Regions from separate parts of the Rhodococcoides navarretei genome, predicted to be linked through region 2. Evidence: riboswitches for the same ligand, from Rfam matches in the RefSeq annotation. Region 2 holds a riboswitch; each other region holds the start of a gene.

Region 1 (9,944 bases), 970 kb from region 2:
GTGGGCGCGATCGTGAAGTCGATGGTGTTTCTGCTCGACGACGAGCCGGTATTGCTCCTGGTGTCGGGAGCCCACAACGTTCATCTCGAGCACACCGGTGTTCGTTTGGGCGGCACGTTGATGCGTGCCGACCTCGACACGGCGAAGCATGCCACCGGGCAGCCGATCGGTGGCATCGCCCCGGTCGGCCACCCCACCAATCTGGACACGTTCGTCGACCAGGATCTGGCCGACTACACCGAGGTGTGGGCGGCGGCCGGTCATACCAACACGATCTTTCGGTCGACGTTCACCGAGTTGCTGCGGATCACCGCGGGCCTGGCGATCGATGTCACCTGACCCCCGCCTCACCAGCGGGGTCAGGACGCGAGAGTCGGGGCGATCGGTGCGCCGAGGACCTCGTCGACGGTATCGATGTCGAACCGCGTGCCGCGCGATCCCAGTAGCGGCAGCACCCCGGAGCTCAGGAACGTCGATTGCCGAGCCACATCGTCGTGGACCTGCAACGTCACACCGTCGGCGACATCGGCCGCGGTGACGTCGGAGATCAAACTGGCCAGACCTGCCGGGGTACCGACGTAGCGGATGGACGCCGGGCTCGTCGGCGCGTCCAGTCCGGCGAATTCACGACGGGCCGTCCTGGCATCTGCGGCAATGTGGACCTCGAGGTCGAGGAATACTGCTGTGCTGTCTGCAGATTCACCCCGCTCGACTGCTTCGGCGCGCAGTCGAGCGGTGTGCTGCTGGGCTTCCCGCAGGTCGGAGGCGTGGATGCGGACCGGCTCCGCGTCCGGTGCCGCGGTGAGTTCGGTCCAGACGGCATCGAATTCGACGGCAACGCGGGTGTGCTTGTGCGACATGAGTGGTGGTCCTGGTTCTAGAAGTCGGTGAACGCATTCGGTCGGTGCGGAGCCGAACTCGAACACGACCCGGACGCCGTGCGGCACAGGTCCACATACCTGTTGGACCAGTGACGGTTGCCCGTCCACGCGACACTCACGGTCATGACGCAATGCTAACCGTGTGCGGGGGTGCACGGGGATCCCACCCCGGCGGCACCGTCGGCCAGCTCGGGGAACGGTCGCGGGTCCGGCACGGGATTCCACCAGCCGGCATCCTCCGCGTAGTGCCAGTTCGGTCCGCACTCGACCAGGGCGGCAAGGGCGTCGACCAGTCGGTCCACATCTGCCGACGAGCTGCCGAGCCCGATGCTGGCTCGAACCGCACCGGCCGCGTGGCCCAGCCTGCTCAGCAACGGGTGTGCGCAGAACTTTCCATCGCGCACGCCGATTCCGTGTTCGGCGGAGAGGTACGCGGCCACCTCACCTGGGTCGCGCCCGGCCACGGTGAAGGTGACGATGCCGACGCTGTCGGGTGCGTCGTCCCACACCTGGAGCTGCTCGACGCCGTCGAGCGCGGCCAGTCCCTCGCGTAAGCGGGACGACAGGTCGTGCTCGTGTTGCTGCAGCTCGGCATCGTCGAATCCGGCGATGGCCTCACACGCCGCGGCGAGTGCGGCGACGCCGAGCACGTTGGGGGTGCCCGCTTCGTGCCGCTGCGGTGCCGGAGCCCAGTCGGTGTGGTCGATGCCCACGCTGCGAACCGCGCCGCCGCCGGCCAGGTGCGGCTCACCGTCGTCGAGCCAATCACGCCTGCCCACAAGCACTCCCGCGCCGAACGGGGCGTACAGCTTGTGCCCCGAGAACGCGAGATAGTCCACGCCGAGCGCGGCGATGTCGACCCGACGATGCGGAACCAGCTGGGCACCGTCCACCACGATGCGTGCGCCGTGCCGATGCGCCAGCGCCGCGAGTTCGGCGATGGGAAGAACCTCACCGGTGACGTTCGATGCGCCCGTGATCGCCAGCAGCGCAGCAGGTTTCGCGGCCAGCTCGGCATCGAGGCGGACGATGGTCTCGGCCAGGGTCGACGCGGCAACCACCACTCGTCGATCCCGCCACGGGAGCAGATTCGCGTGGTGTTCGATGTCGAGCACCACGGTCTCACCCGGCACACATGCGGCCAACAGGTTCAGCGAGTCGGTGGTGTTCCGGGTGAACACCACCACCGAATCGGGCTGCGCACCAACAAAATCGGCGACGGTCACCCGCGCCTTCTCATACGCTGCCGTCGAGACGCGAGACGCGTAGCCGGCACCGCGATGCACACTCGAGTAGAACGGCAGGAGTTCGGCAATCCGATCGGTCACCGCCGTCAACGCCGGCGCGCTGGCTGCGTAGTCGAAGTTGGCGTAGGTGCGGGTGCCGCCCTGCACCAGTGGAACCTGCAACTCCGTGCCCGAAACAGGGGCAAAAGGAGCACAGGGGCGGGAAAGTACAGATGTCATGACAGATCGAACCCTCACCATCGAGGGACCCGCAACCGAAGGGCTTCGTGAACGAGTCCGCGCTTGCCGCGCCGGTTTTCCGGCGCCAGCCTGGTCGTCACCCGGAGCACCCCACCGCGGAGGAGGGTTGCCGACCAGCTAGCCGGGGCTTGATGCTGGTACTCGTGACCGTGGGGAAGACACTCGCAAACTCACTGCGGTTTTGTCAAGCCGGGACTCGCGCCACAGCACCAGTAGGATTCCCGCGGTGGGAAGGCGCGCTCGTTCACCTTCCGGCAAACAGAACGTGAGATAACCAACGACGCTGCGGCTCCCCTGCCGCAGTTCCACAAGCGTTCCACTGCCCCACGAACACGAAGGACACCCGGTTGTCTGTGCACGAATCCGAAGGTCACCCCGCAACCCCAGGTCTCGAGATCCCGGCTGCACCTGCCCAGTACCTTCGCTCGTCTCTCGCCCCTCCACCGCGGACACTGATCGATGTTCTGCGCGCGACCGCCCACAGCTTTCCCGACGCCCCCGCGATCGACGACGGTGCCGTGTCGGTCAGTTACTCGGAGTTATTGGACGACATCGCCGAGGGCGCTCAGTGGCTCGCCAACGCCGGTGTCCGACGCGGCGATCGCGTCGGCATCCGCATGCCGTCGGGTTCCTTCTCTCTCTATGTCGCGATCCTGTCGATCCTTCAGGTCGGCGCCGCATACGTGCCGGTGGACGCGGACGATCCGGAGGAGCGCGCCGAGTTGGTCTTCGGCGAGGCGAAGGTGACGGCCATCGTCACGGCGGGCGGAATCGCAGCCGGCACGGCCCCCAAACAGGACACCCTTCCCGACACAGACCCGACGCCACCCACTCCCGAGGACGACGCGTGGGTCATCTTCACGTCGGGTTCGACGGGCACTCCGAAGGGCGTCGCGGTCAGTCATCGCAATGCGGCGGCGTTCGTCGACGCCGAGGCCCGCATGTTTTTGCAGAAGGATCCGCTGGGTCCGGGCGACCGAGTGCTCGCCGGTCTGTCGGTGGCATTCGACGCCTCCTGCGAGGAGATGTGGCTGGCGTGGCGGCACGGTGCCTGTCTGGTGCCCGCGCCGCGGTCGTTGGTGCGGTCCGGTTTCGATCTGGGTCCGTGGCTCGTCTCCCGCGACATCAGTGTCGTTTCGACGGTGCCCACGCTCGCGTCGCTGTGGCCCGCAGTAGCGCTGGAAGCGGTGCGGCTGCTCATCTTCGGCGGCGAGGCCTGCCCGCCGGAGCTGGCCGAGCGGCTCGCCGTCGAGGGCCGTGAGGTCTGGAACACGTACGGTCCCACCGAGGCAACGGTCGTCGCCTGTGCGGCGATCATGGACGGGAAAGGGCCCGTCCGCATCGGATTGCCGTTGGACGGATGGGACCTGGCTGTGGTCGACGGTTCGGGACTACCCGTGCAGGTGGGTGAGATCGGCGAGCTGGTCATCGGCGGCGTCGGACTCGCGCGGTATCTCGATCCGGCCAAGGATGCCGAGAAGTACGCGCCCATGCCATCTCTCGGGTGGGAACGGGCGTATCGCAGCGGCGATCTGGTCAAGCTCGAGCTCGAAGGGCTCTTGTTCCAGGGTCGCGCCGACGATCAGGTCAAGCTCGGCGGGCGACGCATCGAGCTCGGCGAGATAGACAATGCGCTGCAAGCACTTCCGGGCGTCGGCGGCGCGGCGGCCGCCATCCGCAAGACGGCGGCCGGAAACTCGGTGTTGGTCGGATACCTCGCCAGCACCAATCCCGATTTCGATCTCGAAGCCGCACGCGAATTGCTCGCCGAGCAGTTGCCCGCGGCATTGGTGCCCAGGCTTGCGCTGGTCGACGAGATGCCCACGCGCACCTCGGGCAAGGTCGACCGCAACGCGCTGCCGTGGCCCCTGCCCGGCATGGCAGGAGCGTCCGCGCTCGCTGGGACGGCGGGCTGGGTGGCCGAACTGTGGACCAACATCCTCGGTGCGCAGGTCTCGGACGAGAGCGCCGATTTCTTCGCCAACGGGGGCGGCTCGCTCTCGGCCGCCCAGTTGGTGACGGCACTGCGCGAACGGTTCCCCGAGATCACCGTCGCGCAGCTGTACGACCACCCGCGGCTGGGTTCACTGGCGCAGTATCTGGATGATTTGAAGCCGGTCGTCGAGGCCGTTCCCCGTGCGGTCGCCCCGACGTCGCGCACCGCGCAATGGGCGCAGATCGCGGCAACGGTTCCGTTGACCACCCTGACCGGATTGCAGTGGGTCACCTGGCTCGGGCTGCTCTTCAACGTCATGTCCTGGTTCGGCGACGTGCCCTGGGCCCCGACGCTGTCGTGGTGGTGGGTGCTCGTGGCATTCGTCCTGTTCATCACTCCGGTCGGCCGCATGGCGATCTCGGTGATCGGATCTCGCATCCTGTTGGCGGGCTTGAAACCCGGTGCGTATCGACGCGGCGGCAGCATGCACATCAGGCTCTGGGCGGCAACACGATTGACCGACGCCAGCGGTGCCTCGAACCTCTCGGGTGCGCCGTGGATGGTCTACTACGCGCGTGCGCTCGGTGCCAAGATCGGCAAGGGCGTCGACCTGCACACGATGCCGCCCGTCACCGGCATGCTCGAACTCGGCGACGGCTGTTCCATCGAGCCCGAGGTCGACCTGTCCGGGCACTGGATCGACGGCGATCTCGTCTACATCGGCGGCATCGAAATCGGTGCCGGTGCCACCGTCGGCGCACGCTCCACGTTGTTGCCCGGCACCAAGGTCGGCAAGAACGCGGTCGTCACGGCAGGCTCGGCCGTCGTCGGACGAGTGAAGGCCGGTCAGATGTGGTCCGGCTCGCCGGCTCAGAAGGTAGGCAAGGCCGACCATCCGTGGCCCGCCGAGACACCGCCGCGCGCCACGAAATGGGTGTTCGCGTACGGCATCGCGTCTCTGTTCCTGTCGGGCATGGCACTGTTCTCCATCGGCGTCAGCCTCGTGCTGATGGGCTGGTGGATTCACACCGCCGACTCCGTGTTCGACGCCTTCGAACGTGGCCTGGTGATGTTGCCCGTCGCGACGCTGGTCTCGTTGGCGGTGTTCGCACTGATCACCGTCGTCGCGGTGCGGTTGCTCGGCATCGGACTCGTCGGCGGCTACCACCCGGTGCGCAGCCGCATCGGCTGGCAGGTCTGGGCCACCGAACGTCTGATGGACTCCGCGCGCACCTTCCTGTTCCCGCTCTACGCTTCGTTGTTGACGCCGCACTGGCTTCGGCTCCTCGGCGCGAAGATCGGCAAGGACGTCGAGGCCTCGACGGTGCTGATGATCCCCAAGTTCACCACCGTCGCCGACGGCGCGTTCCTGGCCGACGACACCATGGTCGCCAGTTACGAACTCGGCGGCGGCTGGATGCATCTGGGCGACGCCAAGGTGGGCAAGCGGGCGTTCCTCGGCAACTCCGGCATGACCGGGCCGGGACGAACCGTCCCGAAGAACGGTCTTGTGGCCGTGCTGTCCGCCACGCCGGACAAGGCGAAGTCCGGGTCGTCGTGGCTCGGTAGTCCGCCGGTGCGGCTGCGTCGGGCCGCCGGGAGTGCGGACTCGTCGCGCACGTTCGATCCACCGCGGAAGCTCAAGGTCGCCCGGTCGTTCGTCGAGACGTGTCGGTTGATTCCCGTCGTCGTGACCTTCGGTATCGGTCTGGCCGTGCTGTTCGGGCTCACCGCCATCGCCGACGCCGTCGGGTACTGGTTGGCGGCACTGCTCAGTGGCGTCGTCCTGCTCGTCGCCGGTTTCGTGGCTGCTGCGGTGTCGGCGTTGGCGAAGTGGTTGTGGGTGGGTCGGATCGGCAAGACCGATCATCCGCTGTGGAGTTCGTTCGTCTGGCGCAACGAGGTGGCGGACACGTTCGTCGAGACAGTCGCCGCACCGTGGTTCGCACGCGCAGCCGAGGGCACCGCCGTGTTGAACATGTGGTTGCGGTGGCTCGGCGCAGACATCGGCCGCGGAGTCTGGTGTGAGACGTACTGGCTCCCCGAGGCCGATCTGGTGACGTTGGCCGACGGTGCGACCGTCAACCGAGGGTGCGTTGTGCAGACGCACCTGTTCCATGATCGGATCATGTCCATGGACACGGTCGATCTCGGCGCGGGCGCAACACTGGGACCACACTGTGTAGCGCTGCCGGCTTCGGGTATAGGAGAAGGGGCGACCGTGGGGCCTGCCTCTCTCGTGATGCGCGGCGATACGGTTCCCGCGCATACTCGTTGGCAGGGCAACCCGATCGCGCCGTGGGCCAAGGGTGATCCCTTTCCGCGAATTCGCGACGACCGAAACGAGGGGTGATCTTTCGTGCCAGACAGGCTGGTGGCACCGGTGTTCGACGTCGATGCCAGTGACAATCCGATCGACACCTACCTTCCCCAGAACGGCAACCGCGGCTATCGCGTCTCGCGCTACGAACTGGACCTCGAGTACAAGGTCGAGAGCAACCGGTTGACGGGCAAGGCGAAGATCACGGCGGTCACCACGGCGACGGTGTCGAAGTTCGCATTCGATCTCGGCCCGGCGATGAACGTGTCGAAAGTGTCGGTCAACGGCTCGCGTTCGGTGAAGTTCAGCCACCAGCGCGGCAAGCTCAAGATCACGCCCGCCAAGCCCATCGCGTCGGGTGCAGCACTGGTGGTCACGGTCGCCTACGGCGGAACTCCGAAGCCCATCAACGGTGTATGGGGTGAGGTCGGCTGGGAAGAGCTCACCGAGGGCTCGCTCGTCGCGAGTCAGCCGAACGGCGCGGCGTCGTGGTTCCCGTGCGACGACCATCCGGTGTCCAAGGCCAGCTACGGCATCACCATCACCACCGATTCGCCGTACTACGCGGTGGCCAACGGAACGTTGGTACGCAAGCAGACTCGCGCCAGCCGCACCACCTGGGTGTACGAGCAGCCCGAGCCGATGGCCAGCTACCTCGCGACCATCCAGATCGGTCCGTACGAGCACCGCATCATCAGCCCGGGGCCGGTGCCGATGAAGGCCATCACTCCCCCGCGGCTGCGCGCGCAGTTCGATCACGACTTCGGTCGTCAACCGCAGATGATGGATACATTCGTACGGCTGTACGGCCCTTACCCTTTCGCGTCGTACACCGTGGTGGTGACCGACGACGACCTCGAGATTCCGATCGAGGCGCAGGGGCTGTCGATCTTCGGTGCCAATCACTGTTCCGGTTCCCGGTACTACGAGCGTCTCGTGGCGCACGAGTTGGCGCACCAGTGGTTCGGCAATTCGCTGACCCTCGGCAAGTGGGCCGACATCTGGCTGCACGAGGGATTCGCCTGCTACTCGGAGTGGATCTGGGCCGAGAACTCCGGTGGCGCAACGGCTCACGACAAGGCCAAGCGAGCGCACACCATTCAGCGTGGCCTGGCGATGGATTTGCAGCTCACCGATCCCGGTCCCGAGAGCATCTTCGACGACCGCGTCTACAAGCGTGGGGCACTGGCGCTGCACGCGGTGCGAACGACCATCGGCGACGAGCGATTCTTCGGACTGATCCAGGAATGGACCTCCAAGTACCGCTACTCGACGGTCGCAACGGCAGACTTCACCGACTTGGCCTCCCGCTTCGGTTGTCCCCGAAGCTTGTGGGACGCATGGCTTGTGGACAAGCAACTGCCGTCGTTGCCGTAGTTCCCTGCCCGCTGCCTGTCTCCCCCCAACTCCCGCAAACGCGCGCGCGTTTGCCAAAACCGGCCGGAATAGTCAACGACAATGCACGCGTCTGACGAATGCGCTCGCGTTTGCGAAAGCTCACGGCTCAGGACTCAGGACTCAGCGGGGCTCGGCTCCCCCAACTCCCGCAAACGCGCGCGCGTTTGCCAAAACCGGCCGGAATAGTCAACGACAATGCGCGCGTCCGACGAATGCGCGCGCGTTTGCGAAGACTCCGACAGGCCGAAGCTTCGCGATCGGCGACGCGATCGCACGGCCGACACTTGCATCGGGTGCGACGACCTGAAACAGCACCCAGAACACGATGACGCCCAGCACGGCGAAAATCGGCCACGGTCCGGAGTAGTTGTATTTCATGTTCGCTCGCGTCGTGCGAGGGATGTACCCGCTGCACGGTACCCACTGCAAGGGCTGCGTCAGCGATACCCGAGCGACACCGTCAACCCAGCAATCGCGTATCCGTACAACGCGACCGTCGCCGACGCCTGTCGCCAGAAGCCTTGCGGGAACGACGCCGCCCAGCGTCCCCTGCCGTCCAGTTGCAGATCGCAGGGGAAGTCGCTGATGACCATCGCTGCGGCCGGTTGCTTCGAGTGCGCGAGCACCACCCCGGTGGTGAACGGCAGACCCCGAACGAACAGGTGTCCGCGCGCGTCCCCGGCCCGGTACCGCACCGCGGATTCGGTGACAACCCCTGTGTACCAACGCCGTTGGACGTTCCATCCGGTGGCGTGCGCGAGTCGAAGGTTACGGTCGCCTCGCAGAGCGGTGTCCACCGTCTCGACGTCGGCGATCACGCCCCAGCGCAGCATCGACACCCACCAGGCAATCCGTCGGCTGCGAAACACCAGTGCCCCGAGCAGAACGATCGCGAAGATGTGCGGCACCACCGTCGGATATGTCGACCAACATGCGGCCGACACGATGACAGCGATCAGAAACCAGTACGACTCGCGTCGGTTCCATACGGTCGCACCCGTGAGCGCCACCGTCGGAGGTACCCGATGCGGCGGGGCAGTGCGAGCGGACTGCAGCATGATGCCGCTGATCCTAGAGCCGAACGGGTCCGCTCGCAGCGACCTGACCGGACCGGACCGGATCGGCGTGCATCACGGCGCGGGGGTGACCTCCGGAGGAAGCGGCCGTGCCGTGTCGGTCAACTCTCCGGGCTCGTATACATCGAACGGAGCCTCGACGGACAGAGATCCGGCGCGCTCGAACTGGAAGGTCACGGGAATCGAGGTTCCCGGCGCGAGTTCTCCGTCGGCGAGCTCGAAGGTCACGGTGAACGGCCGGTCGGTTCCGTCGTCTCCACCGTCCAGGTTTTCCACCGGCTGGCCGGCCGCGATGGACGTCTCGGGTTCGATGACGAGCTGATCCGGGCTGGCGTCGATCGTCACCGAAGATGCTGCAGGAGAAGAAATTTCGAGCAGACGATCCGTCCCTATCCCGGCGGTGTTCACTGCTGTGAACTCCAGGTTCGCGTTGCCGTACGCCGAGGCGGAACTGTCTGGCGTTGCACCGGTGAGGTCGGCTTGTACGGTGACGCTCTGCAACTCGATACTGCCGGCCTCTTCGTCTGCGCCGGTGTCCTGCGCTATGACCGGGTCGTTCGAGCAGCCGGCCAGAGCGCCGACGGTCACAAGCGCCGCCAGTGCAGTGGTCATCGAACCGAAGCCGACCAGGCGACGCCGACGGGCGGGAGCACGTCCGTTCGTATTCATGCAGAGAGGGCTACCCAGGACTTCGTCGGACCAAACAGCAGTGCCACCTGTCCTCGCCGTCGCGCACGACCCTAGGGCAGGTGAGCAGACGTCTTGGATCGCACCACCAGGCCACACAGTGCCGCCATCACCGCGCCGAATCCGAAGATGATCGGATACGTCACCACCCCGGGCCAG
Region 2 (9,944 bases):
CGAGCGTCGGGCTTCGCATCGCCTTCGGCTGACGTCGGGACGCGATGCTCATGGCCGCGCCGACATCCGACCCCGATCGCATTCTCGGTACCCCTTGCTATGGGAGGCACCCAGGTCCTTTCGAGGACACGAATTGCATACGCTTTTTTTGAACACCGAGGAGAGCATGTGAACAGTCCATTGCGCGGAGACCAGTACTTTCTCGCACTTGCACTCGAACAGGCGAGGATCGGTTGGGAGGAAGGCGGGGTTCCCATAGGCGCGGCACTCGTTCACGATGGCGACGTTCTTGCGGTCGGTCGGAACCGCCGAGTCCAGATGGACAGCGCAATCCGTCATGGCGAAACCGACTGCATCGAGCGAGCAGGGCGGCTTCCGGCGTCGGTGTACCGAAAGTCGGTGCTTTACACCACGTTGTCTCCATGCTTCATGTGCGCGGGAACCGCTCTGCTGTACGAGATTCCTCGGATCGTCGTCGGTGAGAACCGCTCGTTCGAGACATCGGAGAGCTTGCTACGCGAGCACGGCGTGCAGGTCGACGTCGTCGACAACGTCGAATGCGTGGAACTGATGGAACGCATGCTCGCCGAGCGTCCGAGCCTGTGGTTCGAGGATATCGGGGAGGACGCATGAGCGCTGCCGCCGAACCGGTTCTGTCTGTGCTCGGGTGACTCAGCGAACCAGCGCCTGCCAGGTCGCCTCGCCCGCGCGGTACCCCGCCTCGAACAGCCATGGCCACTCGGAGAAGTCCTCGGGATCGACCACCACAGTCTCGACACCACCGTTCCCACGCCGCTTGGGCATGTTCTCGGGATGGGATGAGAACCGATCCTTCAGGTACGCGGGCTCGAGACTCTGTCGGAATATCAACCACGTCTGCGGCGTGAAGCCCACTGCTTCAGCACGTTTCGCAAGGTCGATCCAAGCTTCGGCATTGGCGTACCTGCCTTCGAGCACCAGCCTTCGAGTCTCGATCATCGGGAACACGCCGTACCAGATCGGCGGGTAACTCAGTAGCGTCTGGCACCAAGTACGACGGCGTTCCGGCGGAATGGGTTCCCACTTCGCTTGCGCTGCTTCGAGTTCATCACTACCGGACATCGTTCACCTCGCCCCGGAGGTGCAACCCTCCATCGACTTGCACGCCTGCGGTTGCGGGACGCGCCGGTTCTTCCCCTGGGGCACCCTGTCGATGGAGACGGGGTTGCCGAACAGCCGGCCAGGTACGTACGGCTATTGCTCTTGAACCTTCATCCACAGTAGCCGAGGGGTACGGGTTGGACAACGAATTTCCACCACTGTCGACATTCACCTCGAATACCGATTCAGCGTCTGGACAGAATCTGTTCACCCGCCCAGCGGCATCGATCGACTCGAACCTCGGCGCGAAAAGTCACCTGCCCAGACCCTCCGCGATCTCCCCGATGGACTGCAACGTCCGCTGATCGGCGTACTCGGCCTCATCGAAATAGCGCTTGAACACGGACCGCATCAGTTCGATGACCTCGATATGTTGCATCAACACCACGCGCAGTGATCGATCACCACTGTAGGCAATCCTCTCGAATTTCTTGCCGAGCTGTCTGGCCGAATCCAAGGTGCCGAACGCCTCGACGTCGACCAAGTACTCCGTCTTACGCGCCATGTCTCCTAAATGCCTGATGTAGGCAGCGCATACCTCGTCGCACTGGAACGCAACGCCTTCTGGAATCTCGAGCTGCCCGGCCTCTGCCTGCATCGACAGCGACTGCCACTGCCACTGCCACTGCTGCATCGAAGCCGCCAGCTCGTTCGTTTCTGACCCCATCAGTTCCTCCCCAACTAGTTCGATGAAGGCATGGATGGCCGGAGCGAACGCGCCAACCGTTCCACCTCGACACACGGATCTCCGAGGGGCTGGGTCGCCAGAAAGCCGTCGAGGACGAGGTAGAACACGCCATTCGGGTGTTCGAAGGCGACGCCGCAGTTGACCTCGTCGTACTGAGTAGTCCGGCGGAACCGCAACCCGTCGAGGCCCTCAATCGGCTCGAACTGCCCGAAACGTCCACTCCCACGCAGATAGTCCAGACTTTCAGTGGACGAGAAGATTCCGAGGTGATACCACGGCGTTGGCAGAGGGTTTGTCCAGATACACGTCATCCAGTCTTCCGAGATCGGCAGATCCCCCACCAAGTTCGAAGACTTCGTCTCCACGGCCAACCCCGCACCTTCGATGGCAGCGTCTGGGATGGTGCACGGATCCCACGCCCCGTTCGCCGGAGCGGTTGGCATCACCGATGTCGTCGACGGTGCTGCAACGGGTATGCCTTCGGTCGCCCCTCCGCATCCGGTTGCCACCAGCATCACGCCGGCCGCACTCCCGATCAGCAATCGCATCTTGCTCACAGCACTCCGTCCATGGAACCCATCCTTGATGTTGGACGCAGCTACCGCGACATCGGTTCCATCGGATCGGACGCAGTTGTGCCTGGCGTTTCCCGATCGGTGCGACGATTGCCCCGCTCGAGTGGACACCGTCGCACCCCGGGGCGAAGCCGCGGCAGGGAACGAGCCATCCTTCGACGACCGGGCAACACTCCGTCCGAATTTCTCTACGAAGATCGGACATCCGTCATCATTGACGCGTGATCAAACAGGGAAGTGGTTTTGCTTTGCTCGGCGCGGTGATTGCAGTGCTGGGTCACTCGGCGACCTCGACTGCGGGGTACTCGGCGTACGTCTCCGGCGGGTCGTTCTATGGTCCGGACACCACGCTGGGGCCGTGGGTGCAGCCCATTGTCGCTGCGTCAGTCGGGGCAGTGGTCGGGATGCTCGCAGGCCTGGTGCTGTACCTGTGCGGCTTTCGATTCGCTGTCGATCCCTCTCGGCGAGTTGGGCTGGTCGCCGTTGCCGGTCTGATCGGAGTGACGCTGGGGATGACGCCCGTACTGATTCTGGTCGGAACAAGCTTTTCCGGTCTGAATTCGAGCGTCTCGACCGAGTACTTGCTGCCGATATACGCAGGCACCGGAGTTTTCGCCTACGCGCTCGGAGTCGCCTCGGTTCGGTTGCTGCTCAGGGCAAGTCACGATCCGTTGTCGTCCCGGACGACCAAGGTCGTGGCTGCCTTTCTCCCGGTAGGAGGTGTCCTCGCCACTCTCGTCGGAACGGGGACTGCCTGGATTCGCGGATTCTCCACGACGGCATCGACCTTCGTCGCCGTGATCGTGGCGGTGCTGTGCGTACTCGTGGCAACCTTTGCACTCGCGCGGGCGTGGGCATTGCGTACGACGGCCTAGGAGCTCGAGGCTCGACCTCCGCGCCGCCCTCGTAGTTCTCTGTGGCCCTCGCTATCGGACTTCATTGGCCAGACGCCGTCCAGCGTCGATCAACCACCGTCGCGGATCCGCCATGGCCGTCTCCCCACTGCCGGCAAGGTCCGTCAGCGACACGGTCCGCACGTCGACGTCCGAATCGACCGCCCCGGCGACCACCGCCACCGGAACTGAAGCGTCCGAACACATCTGGACCACATGTCCGACGAGTTTGCCCGTCAGCGACGTGCGGTCGAACTTGCCCTCACCCGTCACCACGAGGTCCGCTGCAGGAACCGCAGCCGACAGTCCTGTCAGCTCCGACACCCGTTCCGCCCCGCCGGATACACGAGCCCCCAGCGCGCACAGCCCAATTCCCACTCCGCCCGCAGCGCCGGTCCCCGGCATGAACGGATCGGCCGGCAAGCCGGCGTCGGCGAGCAACCCGGCCCAGCGCTGCAACGCCTCGTCGAGTACCTCGATGTCGGCGGCCGACGCACCCTTCTGCGGCCCGAATACCTGTGCGGCACCGTCGGGTCCGAACAACACCGCGCGCGTATCGGTCAGCAATTCGATGTCGGACGGCACTCCCGCGAGACCCGACGCGTCCACCGATCGGGCGACCAGCAGACCGGCACCGCCCTCCGGAACGTCCTGACCCAATTCGTCCAGCACCCGAACACCCAGTGCCCGGAGCACTCCCAACCCACCGTCGGTGGAGGCCGAGCCCCCGAGTGCCACCGAGATTCGATCCGAACCGCACTCCCGGATCACCTCTCCGAGCCCGCGCGTCGTCGCGGTCAGTGCATTCAGCGACACCATCATCGCGATGCCCGAGGACTCCGCCAGCTCGATCACCGCCCGGCCGTTCTCGAGCGTCAACCATCGCGCGTCGACGGGCCGACCGTCCGGGCCGCAGACACCGGACACCGACGACCACGTCGAGCCCGCCGAGCACGCTGCCAGCACATCGAGTGTCCCTTCACCCCCGTCGGCCTGCGGCATCGACACCAGGTCGTCACCGCTGCGGACAGCCGCCCACCCCTCGATCAGCGCCGCGGCGGCATCGACAGCGTCGATGGTGCCTTTGAAGGAATCGGGGGCGAAGAGAATTCTCATGCGATCAGACCGGGCAGAACCAGATCGCGGTAGCGCTGCTTCATCGTCTCGATCACCTGGTCCCCGTCGGTCGCCCACACAGCAGCGTTGAAGATCTCCACTTCCACATCACCCCGGTATCCAGCGCCTCGAACCCATCGGCCGATGGACTCGAAGTCGATCACACCATCGCCCATCATTCCGCGCGAGAGGAGGGGGTCGGCTTCCATCGGCACCAGCCAATCGCACACCTGGTACGAGCTGATGCGGCCACGCTCACCAGCAATTCGGATCAGTGACTCCAGATCCGGATCCCACCACACGTGGAAGGTGTCGACGACGACGCCCACGGCCTCCACCGGGTGCGGCTCGGCCATCGACAATGCCTGTCCCAGTGTGGAGATGACCGCGCGGTCGGCCACGAACATCGGGTGCAAGGGTTCGAGCGCAATGCGCACCCCACGCTCGAGTGCGTACGGAACGAGCAGGGCCAGCCTCTCCTCCACTCGCGCCCGAGCTCCGACGAGGTCGCGATCGGGGATGCCACCCATGACCATCACGAGCTCGGGTGCCCCGAGTTCGGCGGCTTCGTCGAGAGCGCGACGGTTGTCGTCGAGACCGTCGTCGTCGATGGCCGTGAGGAACCCGCCGCGACACAGGCTCGACACCCGCAGACCGGCGTCCGAGATCAGCTTGGCCGACTCGCTCACACCGGCTTCCTGAATTCGATCCCGCCACGGACCTATTGCACCCAGCCCGGCTCGAGCGGCACCGTCGACGGCTTGCTTCAGCGTCCAGGCGTTCGTCGTCTTGGTGTTGAGAGACAGTGCTGAGTAAGGGTTGTCGAGGTCGAACGGTGCGATACTCACGACGCTGCCCCGTTCAGTTCGAGGTAGAGCCCCATGCGGTGCGCGGCCAGCGATGGATCCGCCAGCAACCCTGCGCGATCGGCCAGGACGAACAGCGTCGTCAGATGCTTCACGCTGCGTCCGGATGACAAGCCGCCCACCATCGAGAACCCAGGTTGCTTGCCGTTGAGCCACGACAGGAACGCAATTCCGGTCTTGTAATAATACGTGGGAGCGGCGAAAATGTGCCGGCCGAGTTCCTGCGTCGAGCGCAAAATCTCCTCGGCGCGAGCGGTATTGCCGAGGTCGAGTTCCTGCAATGCCGTCGACGCCGCGGGGTATATACCGGCGAAGATGCCGAGCAGTGCATCCGAATGATGCTGTCCATCACCGATGATCAGCTCGGGGTAGTTGAAGTCGTCGCCGGTGTAGAGGCGGACGCCGTCGGGCAGCCCGGCTCGCAGGGCGATCTCGTGCTGCGCGTCGAGCAACGACACCTTCACGCCGTCGACCTTGAATGAGTGCGAGGCGATCAGGCTCTCGAAAGTCGCAGTGGCCGAGGGGATGTCTGAGCTCCCCCAATACCCGGCGAGCGCCGGATCGAACATCGTTCCGAGCCAATGCAATACGACTGGCTCATCGACCTCGTCGAGCAGGGTCGAGTAGACCGACAGATAGTCGTCGACAGACGTCGCGACCCGAGCCAGAGCGCGTGAGGCCATGATTATGACCTTCGCGCCCGACTCGGTGACCACCGCGATCTGCTCGCGGTAGGCGTCGAGCACAGCAACGAGACCGTCCTTGCCCGACGGCAGCGCATCCAAGTCGAGTTGGTCCGTGCCCGCACCGCAGGCGAGTGACCCGCCGACGCGAGCGGCTTCGGCTCCGGAGCGGCGGATCAGCTCGGACGTCGCGGCCCAGTCCAGGCCCATGCCGCGCTGGGCGGTATCCATCGCGTCGGCGACGCCCAGTCCGTAGGACCAGAGTTCGTGGCGGTAGGCCAGAGTGGCGTCCCAGTCGATGTCGGCGGGAGCCCCAGGAGTGTTGTCCCCCATGACACTAGGGATGACGTGTGCGGCGGCATATGCGACGCGTGAGGTGATGGGTGCGGTGGGTTTGATCCACTCGCCCGGTTCGCCGAGCGCGTAGAACCCGTGGCCGGGGAGGGTGATCGACACCCGGGAGTCGACGGCGGTCACAGCGCGATCTCCGGGACGTCGAGGCGGCGGCCCTCGGCGGAGGAACGCAAACCGAGCTCGGCCAACTGCACACCGCGGGCGGCGGAGAGCAGACCGTAGCGGTGCGGCCGTTCGGCGACGACGTCACGCAGGAACTCTTCCCATTGCAACTTGAAACCGTTGTCCAGGTCGGCGTTCGCGGGGACCTCGAGCCACTGTTCGCGGAACGGTTCGGTGACGGGCAGATCTGGATTCCACACAGGCTTGGGGGTGTGCGAACGATGCTGGGCGACGCAGTTGCGCAACCCCGCGACCGCCGATCCGTGCGTGCCGTCGATCTGGAATTCGACCAGTTCGTCTCGGAACACTCGCACCGCCCACGACGAGTTGATCTGGGCGACAACGCCGTTCTCCATCTCGAAGATGCCGTAGGCGGCGTCGTCTGCGGTGGCGGCGTATTCGTTGCCCTGCTCGTCCCAGCGCGTCGGGATGTGAGTGGCGGTCTTGGCGGTGACGGTCTCGACCTTGCCGAGTATGCCTTCGAGCACGTAGTTCCAGTGGCAGAACATGTCGACGACGATGCCGCCGCCGTCCTCGGCCCGGTAGTTCCAGCTGGGGCGTTGGGCGGGCTGACCCTCGCCCTCGAAGACCCAGTAGCCGAATTCGCCTCGTAGGGAGAGGATGCGGCCGAAGAATCCTTCGTCGACGAGCCGCTTGAGCTTGACCAGTCCGGGGAGGTAGAGCTTGTCGTGTACGACGCCGGCCGTGATGCCCGCGTTCTGTCCGATGCGGGCCAGTTCGATGGCTTGTGTCAGTGTTTCGGCGGTCGGCTTCTCGGTGAAGATGTGCTTGCCGGCCTTCATCGCCGACGAGAGTGCCTCGGCGCGACGCGAGGTGACCTGAGCGTCGAAGTAGATGTCGATGGACGCGTCGTCGATGACGGATGCGCTGTCGGTGGTGTACTCGGCGATACCGTGCCGGGTGCAGAGCTCCTGGAGCTTGGCTTCGTTGCGGCCGACCAGGATCGGCTCGACCTGGATGCGCGTGCCGTCGTCGAGGAGGAGTCCACCGGCGTCGCGGATGGGCAGGATGGACCGAAGGAGATGCTGACGGTAGCCCATGCGGCCGGTCACGCCGTTCATGGCGATGCGCAAGGTACGGGTTGGTGTGGGCATGAGAGATTGCCCTTTCTGTGCACTGATGACGAAGGACGTGGGACGACGGCGAGCCATGACGGATGGGGCCGTATCGACGGTGTGGCGGAAAGTCCACTACGCGTCGTGAGGAAAAGTCAGCTTCGGAATGCGCTTTCCAAGCTATGCTGTCGGAGTCGATCGGTCAAGAGGCGACCGTCGATCGCAATGATTTCGCAGGGGGTGAGTGTGCATGGCCGCAGTACGACTCAGCGATGTGGCCGCGGCGGCGGGCGTCTCGCAGGCCACAGCGTCGCGGGTGCTCAACGGCTCGTCACGAGTACCCGGCGAGGGTGTGGCCGATCGCGTGCGCGCAGCAGCGGCCGATCTCGGCTACATCGCCAACGCTCAGGCCCAAGCGCTGGCCCGGTCGTCGACGGGCCTGATCGGGCTCGTGGTGCACGACGTGGCCGACCCCTACTTCTCGTCCATCGTTCGCGGCGTGCAGAACGAGGCTCGCGCGGCCGACAAGCTGGTACTGCTGGCCAGTACCGAGCGCGATTTCGCTCTCGAACGGCAGTCGGTCGCCACCTTCATCTCGCACCGCGCCGACGCCATCATCCTGGCCGGCTCGAGGCAGAGTGGCGACTTGGACCGAGCGTTGGAACAAGAATTCGCGGCATACCGCGACAACGGCGGCAGGGTGGTGGTGATCGGGCAACCGGTGCCGTTCGCCTCTGCGGTCGAACCCGAGAATTTCGCCGCATCGGCGGCTCTGGCACAGGCCCTGCACGCACACGGCCATCGACGCTTCGCGATCATCGGCGGACCGGGAAATATCCGGACCTCGACCGATCGTCGCAACGGCTTCGTCGAGACACTGTGCACACACGGCCTCACACCGGAAATCGAAGTGGCCGGGGACTTCTCGCGAGACGGTGGCTACAGCGCCGCACGACGCCTGGCGGCTGCGCTCGAGCTCTCCCCCGGCCACGGCACACCTCCCTGCGTATTCGCGGTCACCGACGTCATGGCCATCGGGGCAATCGCAGCGTGGCGCGAGCTGGGCCTGAGCGTGCCGGAGGACGTCTGCGTCGCGGGATTCGACGACATCCCCACCCTGCGGGATCACTCCCCGAGCCTGACGACCGTCGCTCTGTCGTTGGTCGACATCGGCGAGCGAGCCGTGCAGCTCGCCCTCGATCCGCAGAGTCGCCCCGGAAGCCGGGAGTGGGCACCGGGGACCGTCGTGCTGCGGCGCAGCACTGCCCTGAACAGCTGATTGTCCGAATTGCTTGACACTGTGGGCGCAATCACACTACGTTGGGCGACAGCTTCGGAAAGCGCATTCCAGCGGGAGTAGACGGACCCGCTCTCCTACTAGCTCGAGGACTCCTTATGACGACAACATCGTCGGTCGAAGTCCGTTCTGCCACTGCGTCGGTTCCTCAACCCGCACCGACCCGTCGTCGACGGTTCCCTTCGCTCCGCAATACCTGGTCCGGTCTGTGGCGGCCACTGGCCCTCGTGGCTGTGCTCGTCGCCGCCTGGTGGGCCGTCACCGCCTCCGAACTCGTTGCGCCCTACATTCTCCCGTCACCCGGTGACACGTGGTCGACGATGGTGGACAACGCCTCCTACCTCGCCGGCCACACCTGGGTGACCACCTACGAGACCATTGCCGGCTTCGTCATCGCCTCGGTGGTCGGCATCGCCGTCGCGGTGGTGATGATCTATTCGTCCTCGATCGAGAAGACGATGTACCCGCTCATCCTGTTCGCGCAGGTGATCCCGAAGATCGCCATCGCGCCGCTGTTCGTCGTGTGGCTCGGCTTCGGTCCGAGCCCCAAGATCCTCGTGGCCGTCCTGATGGCGTTCTTCCCCATCGTCATCGCCGGAATGGCGGGATTGCGTTCCGTCGATCCCGAGATCCTCGAACTCACCTCGACGATGGGCGCGAGCAAATGGAAGACGTTCTGCAAGGTGCGTTTTCCCGCGTCGTTGCCCCAGCTGATGTCCGGCCTGAAGATCGCCGCAACACTCGCGGTGACCGGTGCGGTGGTCGGTGAATTCGTCGGTGCCAACGAAGGTCTGGGGTACGTGATCCTCCAGGCCAACGGAAACATCGACACAGCAATGCTTTTCGCTGCGCTCATCATCATGTCCCTACTGGGAATTCTCCTCTTCCTGATCATCGAGATCGCCGAGAAATTCCTCATCCCCTGGCACGCATCGCGTCGCTCCACCGCGTCCGTCGGCGCTGTGTGACCCGCTTGCTCTCCCTACATCGAAGGACACATTCCATGAAGCTCAAGAACGTTCTGGTGGCGACCGTCGCGTCGTCCGCTCTGGTACTCGCCGGATGCAGCGGAGGAGGTGGCGGCGAGGAAAAGG
Region 3 (9,944 bases), 1.7 Mb from region 2:
CGGTTGCCGAATTCGCGGCGGCTGTGGTGGACGCTGCCGTCGGGCCGATCGAGAAGTCCGGTCTTACCGTGTATGTAGGAGGAGCCGATTACCTCGACGGGTTCGTGTCGGGGTAATCGGCTCCGTTCGACCGAAGTCGTGTTGTGGGATCGGGCAATCAGCTACCGAGGACGCAGAACTGACCGCTCGTGAGGTTCAGTGCCAATGACAGCGGGCCGACACAATCGACACCCCGTGCCTCCGAGGTGGCTCCGGATCCCCACCCGGCGAGTGCGAGAGTCGTCTGTCCTGCGTCGGCCCACGAGTGAGCGATTCCTCCGCCGAGTGCCAGTGCGTAGGCCGTGCCCGCATTCTTGCTCGCTCCGAGTGCGACGCCATAGCCGTTGGCGTAGGTGGTCGTCGCGCCGGGGCCGTCGTTGACGCTCACTGCGGTGCCGCTGTCGGCAGCACCTGCGGTGGCCCGTCCGGTGCCGTTCGAGGTAGCTCCGCAGCTGGCGGTGTCATCGACCTGGATGTCGTTGGCCGACGGCGGAGACACGCAGTTGACGGGGGCTGCCGACGCGGTGGCCGTGCCCGACAGGGCTGCGACGGTCAGTCCGGAGCCCATCGCGAATATTGCTGCGGTGCGGGCAATTCGACTGCCGAACCGACTCGACGTGCGCGCGGAGGAGGAGGTGGAGGACGAGAGGCGGGGTAGGGAAACAGAGAACAACAGGAAGCTCCTTCACGAGCGAAAACGGGCCGGTGCGGCACACGGTACCCCGCTCTGGGACTCCATGGCAGCAAGCAGGTGCGGATTGTGTAACGGTGCCGCCGGCATCCGGTGACGGATCGTCGTAGAAGTCCGGTTTCTCGTACCCCGACTGCAGCTGTCGTGGCCGCCCGATGCATGTTCGGGTCGCTGTCGTGCGCCGCCTCCGATTCTTCGAGGTCTGTTCCGCCGCTTTACTTTTCGGTGGGCGAGGCAGGTCCGGAGCTCGCGTTCGAGATGGCGAGCGACTCCGAGCGTCGGTGGTCCTCGACACCGTCCGAACGAAAGCAAATCGTTACCGGGCGGCTCTCGATCCGCGCCGGACGGCATGCATTCCGGCCGATAGTTCGAGGCTACCGCCAGCCCGATCCGGTACCTGGGCGAACTCGACAGGTCGGTGTCACAGAAGAACTACCTCTCGGGCCGGGTCGATTTGTCGACCCTCACAAAGAGTTTCACCTTTGACAAGAAGGCGCACGGGCGACACCCGGCAGCTTCCGGAACGCAACGCGGGCCGCGCTCCCGTGGTTGCCGGCATCGCAGCGGCCGGCTACTGAGCCGTCCGGTTCCGGCAACGATCGAAAACCTGACTTCACGATTGTCACGGACCGGTGGCACCGCCGTACGTTGCAATCTTGTATTCGGTTGCCACCAGCGAGAGTTGCAGTTCGCGGATCCGTCGTCGGACGTTGTCTCGATGCCGGGCGAGCATGTCGAGTCGTTCCGGAACGGTGTGTTCCCCGCCGTCCACCAGTTCGACGTAGTGCTGCAGGTCGCGCATGGGCATCCCCGACAACCGCATGCGGGTGAGGAACACGATCCGTCGGACGGCCGCATCGTCGTAGCGCCGATGGTCGAGTCCGTCGCGAGCAACCTCGATCAGGCCGCACCGCTCGTAGTACCGCAGCGTGTGTGGGGAGATATCGAGCAACTCCGCGACCTCGGCGATGCCGAGGGGTTCGGAGAGTTCGCCGGGTTCGATCAACTCGTGAACCAGTTCGACGGTCAGCGGTGCCTCCGAATCCGCAACGGCCGCCAGCGCCCTGTTCATCAAGTCCGTCGTCGCCATGAGTACAGAAGATAGTCCGGGAGCAGCCGTCAGACCGGGCGGACGGATTCGGGTACACCCGGGAAGTCCGCGCTGGATGACAGTTCGGCGTAGGTCTCCACAGACACCAGTTCACGACGGTACGACTCGCGCAGCCGTCGGACGGCCTCGCGTCCGAGAGGAATACGCAGCGGAGCGGACTCTGCCCCGACCAACTGACGGATGACGAGAGCCGCTCGGTGCGGGTCGCCTTCCTGCCGACCGTCGGCCGCGAGCATGTCCGCCCTGAAATCGCCGAGAAGGTCGGCGTACACCTCCACGGGTGTGGCGCGTTCGAGCACGTCGGCACTGTTGAAGGCGGTCCGGAAGCGGCTCGGCTCGACGATCAGAACTCGAATCCCGAACGGTGCGACCTCGCCGGCCAGTGCCTCCGACCAGCCCTCCAACGCAAATTTTCCAGCGGAGTACGAGCCCGCACCAGGGAACGAGATGCGGCCGCCCTGGCTGCTCATCTGCACGATCGTGCCGGTGCCTCGCGCGCGCATTCCCGGCAGCACGGCGCGGGTGAGAGCGGCAGGACCGACCACATGCTGTTCGAGCATGTCCCGCAACCGGGCGTCGTCGATTTCCTCGGCGGAACCGATCTGTCCGACGCCACCGTTGTTGACGAGTACGTCGATCCGTCCGAACCGGCTGATTGCCGCCTCGATCACGGCGGGCGCGGACCCGGTGTCTCGGACATCGAACTCGATCGGCAGTAGCGACTCCGGATACTCGGCGAACAGGTCGTCGATGCGTTCGGGGCGACGCATCGCCGCGACCACGGTCTCGCCTGCTGCCAACGCGGTCTCGGTCAGAGCGCGCCCCAGACCGGAGGATGCCCCGGTGACGAGCCATGTTCGTGGTGGAGTAGGTGTTCGAGTCATGAAACGCACGCTATGACTTCGAGCGCGCTCGAACGCAAACCCGTCAGACGCTGCCCTGATAGCCGTGTTGCCGCCAGGCCTCGTACATCGTGACCGCCGCCGCGTTGGCCAGGTTCAGTGATCGACGGCCGGGGATCATGGGGATTCGAAGTCGATCGGTCACGTGTGGGTCGTCCAAGACGTCGTCGGGCAATCCGGTGGGTTCCGGCCCGAAGAGAAGGACATCGCCGGGTTCGTACGCGACGTCGGCGTAGGACCGGGTCGCGTGGGCGGTGAAGGCGAACACACGCGTCGGAGCCATCGCTGACCAGGCCGACGGCAGGTCGGCATGCACCGTCACCGACGCCAGATCGTGGTAGTCGAGCCCGGCCCGCTTGAGCTTCGGTTCGGACATGTCGAAGCCGAGCGGGCCCACCAGGTGCAGTTCGCAGCCGGTCCCGGCGACCAGGCGAATCGCGTTTCCGGTGTTCTGTGGGATGCGGGGCTCGAAGAACATGAGTCGAAACACCCGGTTCACTCTGCCATCACGAACCCGGGAAGTATGGGGCAGGTGGACGACGAACAGACGATCGGTGAGGACTTTTCCGACACGCGACTGGACGGGCAGGAGTGGACCGGCAGGCAATTCGTGCGGTGCACCTTCCGCGACGCGGACATGAGCGGCGTCCGAACCGAGTCGGTGGTGTTCACCGAATGCGACTTCACCGGCACCGACCTGACCGAATCGATTCACACGAACTCCGCATTTCGATCGTGCACCTTTACTCGTACCAATCTGCAGCACAGCACTTTTCGTCACTCGACCATGATGGGGTCGATGTTCGTCGACAGTCGCATGCGTCCAGCGACGTACGACGAGGTCGACTTCACCCTCGCGTCACTGGGCAACGCGGACCTTCGGGGCCTCGATCTGACGGGATGCCGGATGCGGGAAGCGAACCTTGTCTCCGCAGACTTTCGGAAGGCCACTGCACGCTCGGTCGATTTCACAGGTGCCCGTACCGTCGACGCGAAGTTCGACGATGCCGATCTGCGCGGAGCCGTCGCCGACGCATCGCTGTGGGTGGGCGCGAGCTTGCGCAACGCGAAGATCGAACTGATGCAGGCCGTGGCGCACGCGGGAGCACACGGGCTCGTCGTCGAGGGCTGACGGCGGTGACCGGACCGGCGCGCCGCTGCTGACGCCGAACCTGGAACAATGACCGGGTGACTGCAACGATTCTCGATGGCAAAGCGACCCGTGACGAGATATTCGTCGATCTCACCGCCCGCGTGGCGACGCTGCGTGAGAAGGGCATCACCCCGGGTCTGGCGACCGTGTTGGTAGGCGACGATCCCGGTTCGGCCGCGTACGTCCGGGGCAAGCACAACGACTGCGCCAAGGTCGGCATCACCTCGATTCGTCGAGACCTGCCTGCGGACATCACCCAAGCGGATCTCGAAGCCGTCATCGACGAACTCAATGCCAACCCCGATTGCACGGGTTACATCGTCCAGCTGCCGTTGCCGAAACATCTCGACGAGAACGCTGCCCTCGAGCGAATAGATCCGGACAAGGACGCGGATGGTCTGCACCCGATCAACCTCGGCCGTCTCGTGCTCGGCAAGGAGGCCGCACTGCCGTGTACGCCTCGCGGGATCGTGCATCTGCTCCGCCGGTACGACGTCGAGCTCGACGGTGCGCACGCGGTGGTCATCGGCCGCGGTGTTACGGTCGGGCGACCCATCGGCCTGCTGCTCACGAGACGATCGGAGAACTCGACGGTCACGTTGTGCCACACCGGAACTCGTGATCTGGCGGCCGAGGTATCACGCGCAGACATCGTCATCGCCGCTGCCGGGGTGCCCGGATTGATCACTGCGGACATGGTCAAGCCCGGCGCTGCCGTGCTCGACGTCGGGGTGACCCGCACCGAGGACGGACTGCGCGGCGATGTCGCCGACGGTGTCGCGGAGGTGGCCGGATTCCTGTCGCCCAACCCCGGCGGCGTCGGACCGCTGACGCGGGCCTTCCTGCTCACCAATGTCGTCGAGCGCGCCGAACGCGTCGCCGCCGAGAGCTGAGCGAACCGGACGTGAACGACACAGAGGATGCGCGGAGCGAGCCCGACGCGGGATTTCGCGCGGCAGTTGCGCGCAACCTACCGATCGTCGCAGTCTCGGTCGTCGTCCTCGCCGCGCTGATCCTGGTGCTGGCCGATCGCTGGCGGCGCGGTTCGTTCATCTTCGGGTGCGCCGCGCTGCTCGCAGCCGTGTTGCGGCTGTGCCTACCCGAAACCCGTGTCGGCACACTGCAAGTACGCAGCCGCGGGTTCGATGTGCTGGCGCTGGGCTGCGTCGGCGGAGCGATCGTGTTCCTGTCGCTGTCGATCGATCCGTTGGGAACCGACTGACTCAGGGCCGACGCGCCGGTCCGGACAAGAGCGGCGTCAGCGTCGTCCGAGGCGGGCCAGCTCCATCGTCTCGGCGAGCAGCTTCGCCACCGAATCGGCCTCGGTGAGGAAGCCGTCGTGTCCGTCACGAGACTGGATCACTTCGAGTCCGCGGCACTGGGGGAGTTCGCGAGCGATCTCCTTCTGCAGTCGAAGCGGATACAGCCGATCGGAATCGACTCCGCCGACGATGGTCGGAACAGCTGTGGACGCAAGGGCTTCGGCCACTCCGCCGCGGCCGCGGCCCACATCGTGGCGGTTCATCGCCTCGCTGAGCAGGACGTACGTCGCAGCGTCGAACCGGTTGACGAGCTTGGCAGCCTGATGCTCGAGGTAGCTCTGTGCGGAGTATCTGCCACCGGCCCACGGGTCTTCGTCGTTCTGCGGTGAGTTTGCGAACCTGATGTCGAGTTCGCTCTCGGTCCGGTACGTCAGGTGCGCGATGCGCCGAGCGATGCCGAGTCCGGCCGTCGGCGATGTGCCGGCGTCGTGATAGTTGCCACCGAGCCATCCTGGATCTGCCTTGATCGCGGCGATTTGAGTTGTCTGCGTACCGATCTGGTCGGCAGTTGCCCTGGCACCGACCGCGAGGACCAACGCGGCAGCCACTCGGTCGGGATGGCCCACGATCCATTCGAGTGTGCGCATCCCGCCCATCGAGCCGCCGACGACGGCTGCGAACCGCTCGATTCCGAGGACGTCGGCCACGGCCGCCTCGGCAGCGACCTGATCGCGGATGGAGATGTCCGGGAAGCGAGACCCGTAGGGCGTTCCGTCGGGAGAGACGCTGCTCGGGCCCGTGGTACCGCCGCAGCCACCGAGCACGTTGGTCGCCACGACGCACCACTCGTCGGTGTCGATGGGGCAGCCGGGACCGACCATTCCGTTCCACCAACCTGGCAGAGCGTGATCGGCGTCCGGCGGACCGGACACATGCGAGTCCCCGGTGAGGGCGTGTTCGACCAGCACGACGTTGCTGCGGTCGGTGGCGAGTTCGCCCCACCGCTGCACCGCGACGGTGACCTCGGGGATTCGCGCCCCGTTCTCGAGATCGAGACCGCCGATGTCGATGGTTCCCAACCGCCCGTCCGGAGACGGAAGAACCGCCTCCGGACGAACGCCTGTGTCGCAGCTGTGACTCAAGATGCCGCCGCGCTGAATCCGACCTCGAGATCGGCGATGATGTCGTCGATTCCTTCGATGCCCACGGCGAGACGCACCAGGCCGGGAGTGACGCCCGATGCCAGTTGCTCTTCGGGGGTCAGCTGGGAATGCGTGGTGGATGCGGGGTGGATGACGAGTGAACGCACGTCTCCGATGTTAGCGACATGGCTGTGCAGAGTCAGAGCGTCGACGAACTTCTTGCCCGCGTCCACACCACCCTGCAGCTCGAACGCGATGATCGCGCCCTGGCCCTTCGGCAACAATTCCTGCCCGCGCTGGTACCACGGGGACGATTCGAGTCCGGCGTAGTTGATCGAGACGACATCCTCGCGTCCGGCGAGGAAGGCTGCCACCTTCTGAGCGTTCGCCACATGCCGCTCGATCCGCAGGCTCAATGTCTCCAGACCCTGACTGATGAGGAAGGCGTTGAACGGCGAGACCGCAGCACCGATGTCACGCAACAGTTGAACGCGTGCCTTCAATGCGAACGCGGGCGCACCCAGATCGGCGAACACGACGCCGTGGTAGCTGGGATCCGCGGTGGTGAAGTTGGGATGACGGCCCTGCGTCCAATCGAAGGTGCCACCGTCGACGATGACGCCCGCGATGGCCGTTCCGTGCCCGCCGAGGTACTTCGTCGCCGAGTGCACCACGATGTCGGCACCGTGCTTCAGCGGCTGCAACAGGTACGGCGTCGCCACGGTGTTGTCCACGATCAGCGGGATGCCGTTCTCGTGGGCCACTGCCGAGATCCCGGGGATGTCGAGAATGTCGTTCTTCGGGTTGGAGATCGACTCGCCGTAGAAGGCCTTGGTCGACGGAGTGATCGCGGCGCGCCACTGCTCGAGGTCGTCGGGATCGTCGACGAACGAGACGGTGATGCCCAGCTTGGGGAGTGTGTAGTGGAACAGGTTGTACGTGCCGCCGTAGAGGCGCGGGCTCGAGACGATGTGGTCGCCTGCTTCCGCGAGGTTGAGAATCGCGAACGTTTCGGCGGCTTGACCCGACGCCACCAGTAGTGCCGCAACGCCGCCCTCGAGTGCGGCGATGCGCTGCTCGACGACATCCTGCGTGGGGTTGATGATGCGGGTGTAGATGTTGCCCGGCTCGGCGAGACCGAACAATGCAGCCGCGTGATCGGTGTTGTCGAACGTGTACGAGGTGGTCTGGTAGATCGGCAACGCGCGAGCGTTCGTGGTGCCGTCCGGGGTCTGACCGGAGTGGATCTGCTTGGTCTCGAAGCTCCACTCGGCTGAGGGGTCCGTGAACGGATCCTCGGTGGGAGCTCCGGTGGCGTCGACGACGTCTGGGGTCGAATCGGTCATGGCTGGTGATACTCCGTTTTCTGAGACGAGTCTGTCTAAGACGAATCGAATGTCGAATGAAGCTCGAGAAGTCGAGCGCTACGGGGCGTATCGGTACAGCAACACATGAGAGAACCTCCTGACAGGCTTCGGACCCTGAGGACCGAAGGTTCAGTGGGTCCGCTTCCTGCGGACCCGCGCTTGTCGATCCGGCACTGGCGTGCCGGATCGGCCTGGTCGTTCACCCGGGGCACCCCACCGCGGTTGGAGGGTTGCCGGCCAGCAAGCCGGGGCTCGATGCTGGCACTCATGACCTGGCGAAGATCTTAGCGGGTACGGCAGTGCCGCAGAAAGAAGGGCTCGGATAGAGCTCGAGCAGATGCTCTGGTGAGCACAATCACCACGGGGAAACTCGAAAGCTCGTCGATTCGAGGAAGACAATGGACTGCAGGCGCGTTCCCTACGGGGTCATGCCACCGTCGCGGTCGCTCGCCGACCCGATGTTCTTGCTCGTTTCCCCTGATGCATACGAAGGTAGTACCGCTGTGACTGTCACCGATTCCGCTCTGTCCCGAGTCAGCGCTGTGCGCGGCAAGGTGTCGAGTGGCCTGAGTGTCAGTCACCGACCGCACTCGACCCGCCGCAAGCTCGCGATGTTGGCGCTGTCCATCGGCGGATTCGGGATCGGCACCACGGAGTTCGCGTCGATGGGACTGCTGCCGGACATCGCGACGACGATGGGGATCTCCGAGCCCTCCGCGGGCCACATGATCTCCGCGTACGCGCTCGGTGTGGTCGTCGGAGCACCGACCATCGCGGCCCTGGCTGCTCGCGTTCCGCGCCGGATGTTGCTGCTGGCACTGATGGTGGCCTTCACCCTCGGAAACCTCGGCACCGTCTTCGCACCCAGCTTCAACGAGTTGGTGGCCTCGCGGTTCGTCGCAGGTCTGCCTCACGGTGCGTACTTCGGTGTGGCGGCCCTCGTGGCTGCCCACCTCGCCGAACCGGGCAAGCGAGCCAAGGCCGTCGCGATGGTGATGATGGGACTCTCGGTGGCCAACGTCGTCGGCGTGCCGGTGGCGACCTGGATCGGGCAGGCGCTGGGATGGCGCAGTGCATTCACTCTCGTGGCGGTCATCGGTGCCCTCACCGTCGCCGCACTCGTCCTCTGGATGCCACGACTCGACGCCATGCCGACCACCAGTCCCATCACCGAGCTGGGCGCACTGCGCCGCAGCCAGGTGTGGATGACCCTGTTCGTGGGCATCGTCGGATTCGGCGGCATGTTCGCGGTGTACACGTACATCGCGTCGACTCTGACCGACGTCGCCGGTCTCGCCCGCGCGCTCGTTCCGGTCGCCCTGATGATCTACGGACTCGGAATGGTCGCCGGAAACTATGCCGGCGGATGGCTTGCCGACCGGTACCAGCTCAAGGGCACCTTCGTCGGCCTGGCCGCAACGGCCGTGTCCCTGGCCGTGTTCGTGGTGGCGGCACACAATCCGGTGACCGCGCTGCTTCTCGTCTTCCTGATCGGGGCGTCCGGCTCGTCGGTGGTCCCGGGGCTACAAACTCGTTTGATGGATGTTGCGGAGGACGCTCAGACGCTCGCCGCGTCGCTCAACCACGCAGCGTTCAACCTGGCCAACGCCATCGGAGCGGCAGTCGGTGGAGCCGTGATCGCCGCAGGCTTCGGCTACACGGCACCCGCCGCCGTCGGCTCGGGCCTGGCGGTGGCCGGTCTCGGTGTGCTGGCAACCGCCATGTGGATGGACAAGCGTTCCGCCGCATAGAAGCGCCCAGAGCCCAGTGGCGTAGGGCCGGTCACCGTATCCCGACGCGATGTAGAACTTCGGCCCCAACCTTCACCGAACCTCCACATTTCCCGACGGGCTCCTCCACGTGCGCCCTCTAGGGTCAGTTCTCATGAGCCGCACAGTTCTTGTCGTCGACGACGAGCCCACGATCTCCGAGGCCGTCGCCGCTCGGCTGCGCGGCGAGGGGTACGAGGTCGTCACCGCCGCCGACGGCCCGTCTGCCGTCGACGCGTGCGCCCGGATCGATCCCGACGTGGTGGTGCTCGATCTGATGCTGCCCGGGTTCGACGGGCTCGAAGTGTGCCGCCGTATCCAGGCCTCCCGCCCGGTCCCGGTGCTGATGTTGACCGCCAAGTCCGACGAGACGGACATGCTCGTCGGCCTGGGCGTCGGCGCGGACGACTACCTGGGTAAGCCGTTCAGTATGCGCGAGTTGGTCGCTCGCGTGCATGCCCTGGTTCGGCGTGCCGAGCGTTCGGTGGCTGCAGAACCCCTCGCGGTT

The links. Region 2 has a riboswitch for S-adenosylmethionine ahead of AABD04_RS07950 (mandelate racemase/muconate lactonizing protein). Riboswitches for the same ligand answer to the same signal wherever they lie in the genome.
Region 1: linked by a shared signal. The riboswitch ahead of AABD04_RS03255 (aminotransferase class V-fold PLP-dependent enzyme) and the one ahead of AABD04_RS07950 (mandelate racemase/muconate lactonizing protein) in region 2 are both predicted to bind S-adenosylmethionine.
Region 3: linked by a shared signal. The riboswitch ahead of AABD04_RS15800 (bifunctional o-acetylhomoserine/o-acetylserine sulfhydrylase) and the one ahead of AABD04_RS07950 (mandelate racemase/muconate lactonizing protein) in region 2 are both predicted to bind S-adenosylmethionine.

Annotation. Positions count from the first base shown of each region.
Region 1 covers NZ_JBBPCN010000001.1:661,825-671,768, reverse strand. Annotated here, with positions in the region: gene AABD04_RS03265 (YbaK/EbsC family protein) at 1-339, shown strand, start outside; gene AABD04_RS03260 (hypothetical protein) at 360-860, opposite strand; gene AABD04_RS03255 (aminotransferase class V-fold PLP-dependent enzyme) at 1,016-2,347, opposite strand; SAM riboswitch class IV at 2,402-2,517, opposite strand; gene AABD04_RS03250 (Pls/PosA family non-ribosomal peptide synthetase) at 2,764-6,657, shown strand; gene AABD04_RS03245 (M1 family metallopeptidase) at 6,664-8,001, shown strand; gene AABD04_RS03240 (hypothetical protein) at 8,209-8,400, opposite strand; gene AABD04_RS03235 (hypothetical protein) at 8,460-9,080, opposite strand; gene AABD04_RS03230 (copper chaperone PCu(A)C) at 9,153-9,767, opposite strand; gene AABD04_RS03225 (MFS transporter) at 9,839-9,944, opposite strand, start outside.
Region 2 covers NZ_JBBPCN010000001.1:1,628,646-1,638,589, reverse strand. Annotated here, with positions in the region: gene AABD04_RS07960 (DUF6941 family protein) at 1-32, shown strand, start outside; gene AABD04_RS07955 (nucleoside deaminase) at 169-633, shown strand; gene AABD04_RS07950 (mandelate racemase/muconate lactonizing protein) at 673-1,101, opposite strand; SAM riboswitch class IV at 1,130-1,248, opposite strand; gene AABD04_RS07945 (hypothetical protein) at 1,394-1,807, opposite strand; gene AABD04_RS07940 (DUF3558 domain-containing protein) at 1,822-2,376, opposite strand; gene AABD04_RS07935 (hypothetical protein) at 2,625-3,278, shown strand; gene AABD04_RS07930 (glycerate kinase) at 3,330-4,412, opposite strand; gene AABD04_RS07925 (sugar phosphate isomerase/epimerase family protein) at 4,409-5,260, opposite strand; gene AABD04_RS07920 (dihydrodipicolinate synthase family protein) at 5,257-6,438, opposite strand; gene AABD04_RS07915 (Gfo/Idh/MocA family protein) at 6,435-7,592, opposite strand; gene AABD04_RS07910 (LacI family DNA-binding transcriptional regulator) at 7,804-8,832, shown strand; gene AABD04_RS07905 (ABC transporter permease) at 8,949-9,818, shown strand; gene AABD04_RS07900 (ABC transporter substrate-binding protein) at 9,854-9,944, shown strand, end outside.
Region 3 covers NZ_JBBPCN010000001.1:3,354,237-3,364,180, reverse strand. Annotated here, with positions in the region: gene AABD04_RS15845 (SDR family oxidoreductase) at 1-116, shown strand, start outside; gene AABD04_RS15840 (DUF6764 family protein) at 158-712, opposite strand; gene AABD04_RS15835 (MerR family transcriptional regulator) at 1,353-1,820, opposite strand; gene AABD04_RS15830 (SDR family NAD(P)-dependent oxidoreductase) at 1,850-2,725, opposite strand; gene AABD04_RS15825 (tRNA (cytidine(34)-2'-O)-methyltransferase) at 2,769-3,233, opposite strand; gene AABD04_RS15820 (pentapeptide repeat-containing protein) at 3,267-3,875, shown strand; gene AABD04_RS15815 (bifunctional methylenetetrahydrofolate dehydrogenase/methenyltetrahydrofolate cyclohydrolase) at 3,932-4,789, shown strand; gene AABD04_RS15810 (DUF3017 domain-containing protein) at 4,801-5,118, shown strand; gene metX (homoserine O-acetyltransferase MetX) at 5,155-6,303, opposite strand; gene AABD04_RS15800 (bifunctional o-acetylhomoserine/o-acetylserine sulfhydrylase) at 6,297-7,646, opposite strand; SAM riboswitch class IV at 7,818-7,940, opposite strand; gene AABD04_RS15795 (MFS transporter) at 8,279-9,418, shown strand; gene AABD04_RS15790 (response regulator transcription factor) at 9,552-9,944, shown strand, end outside.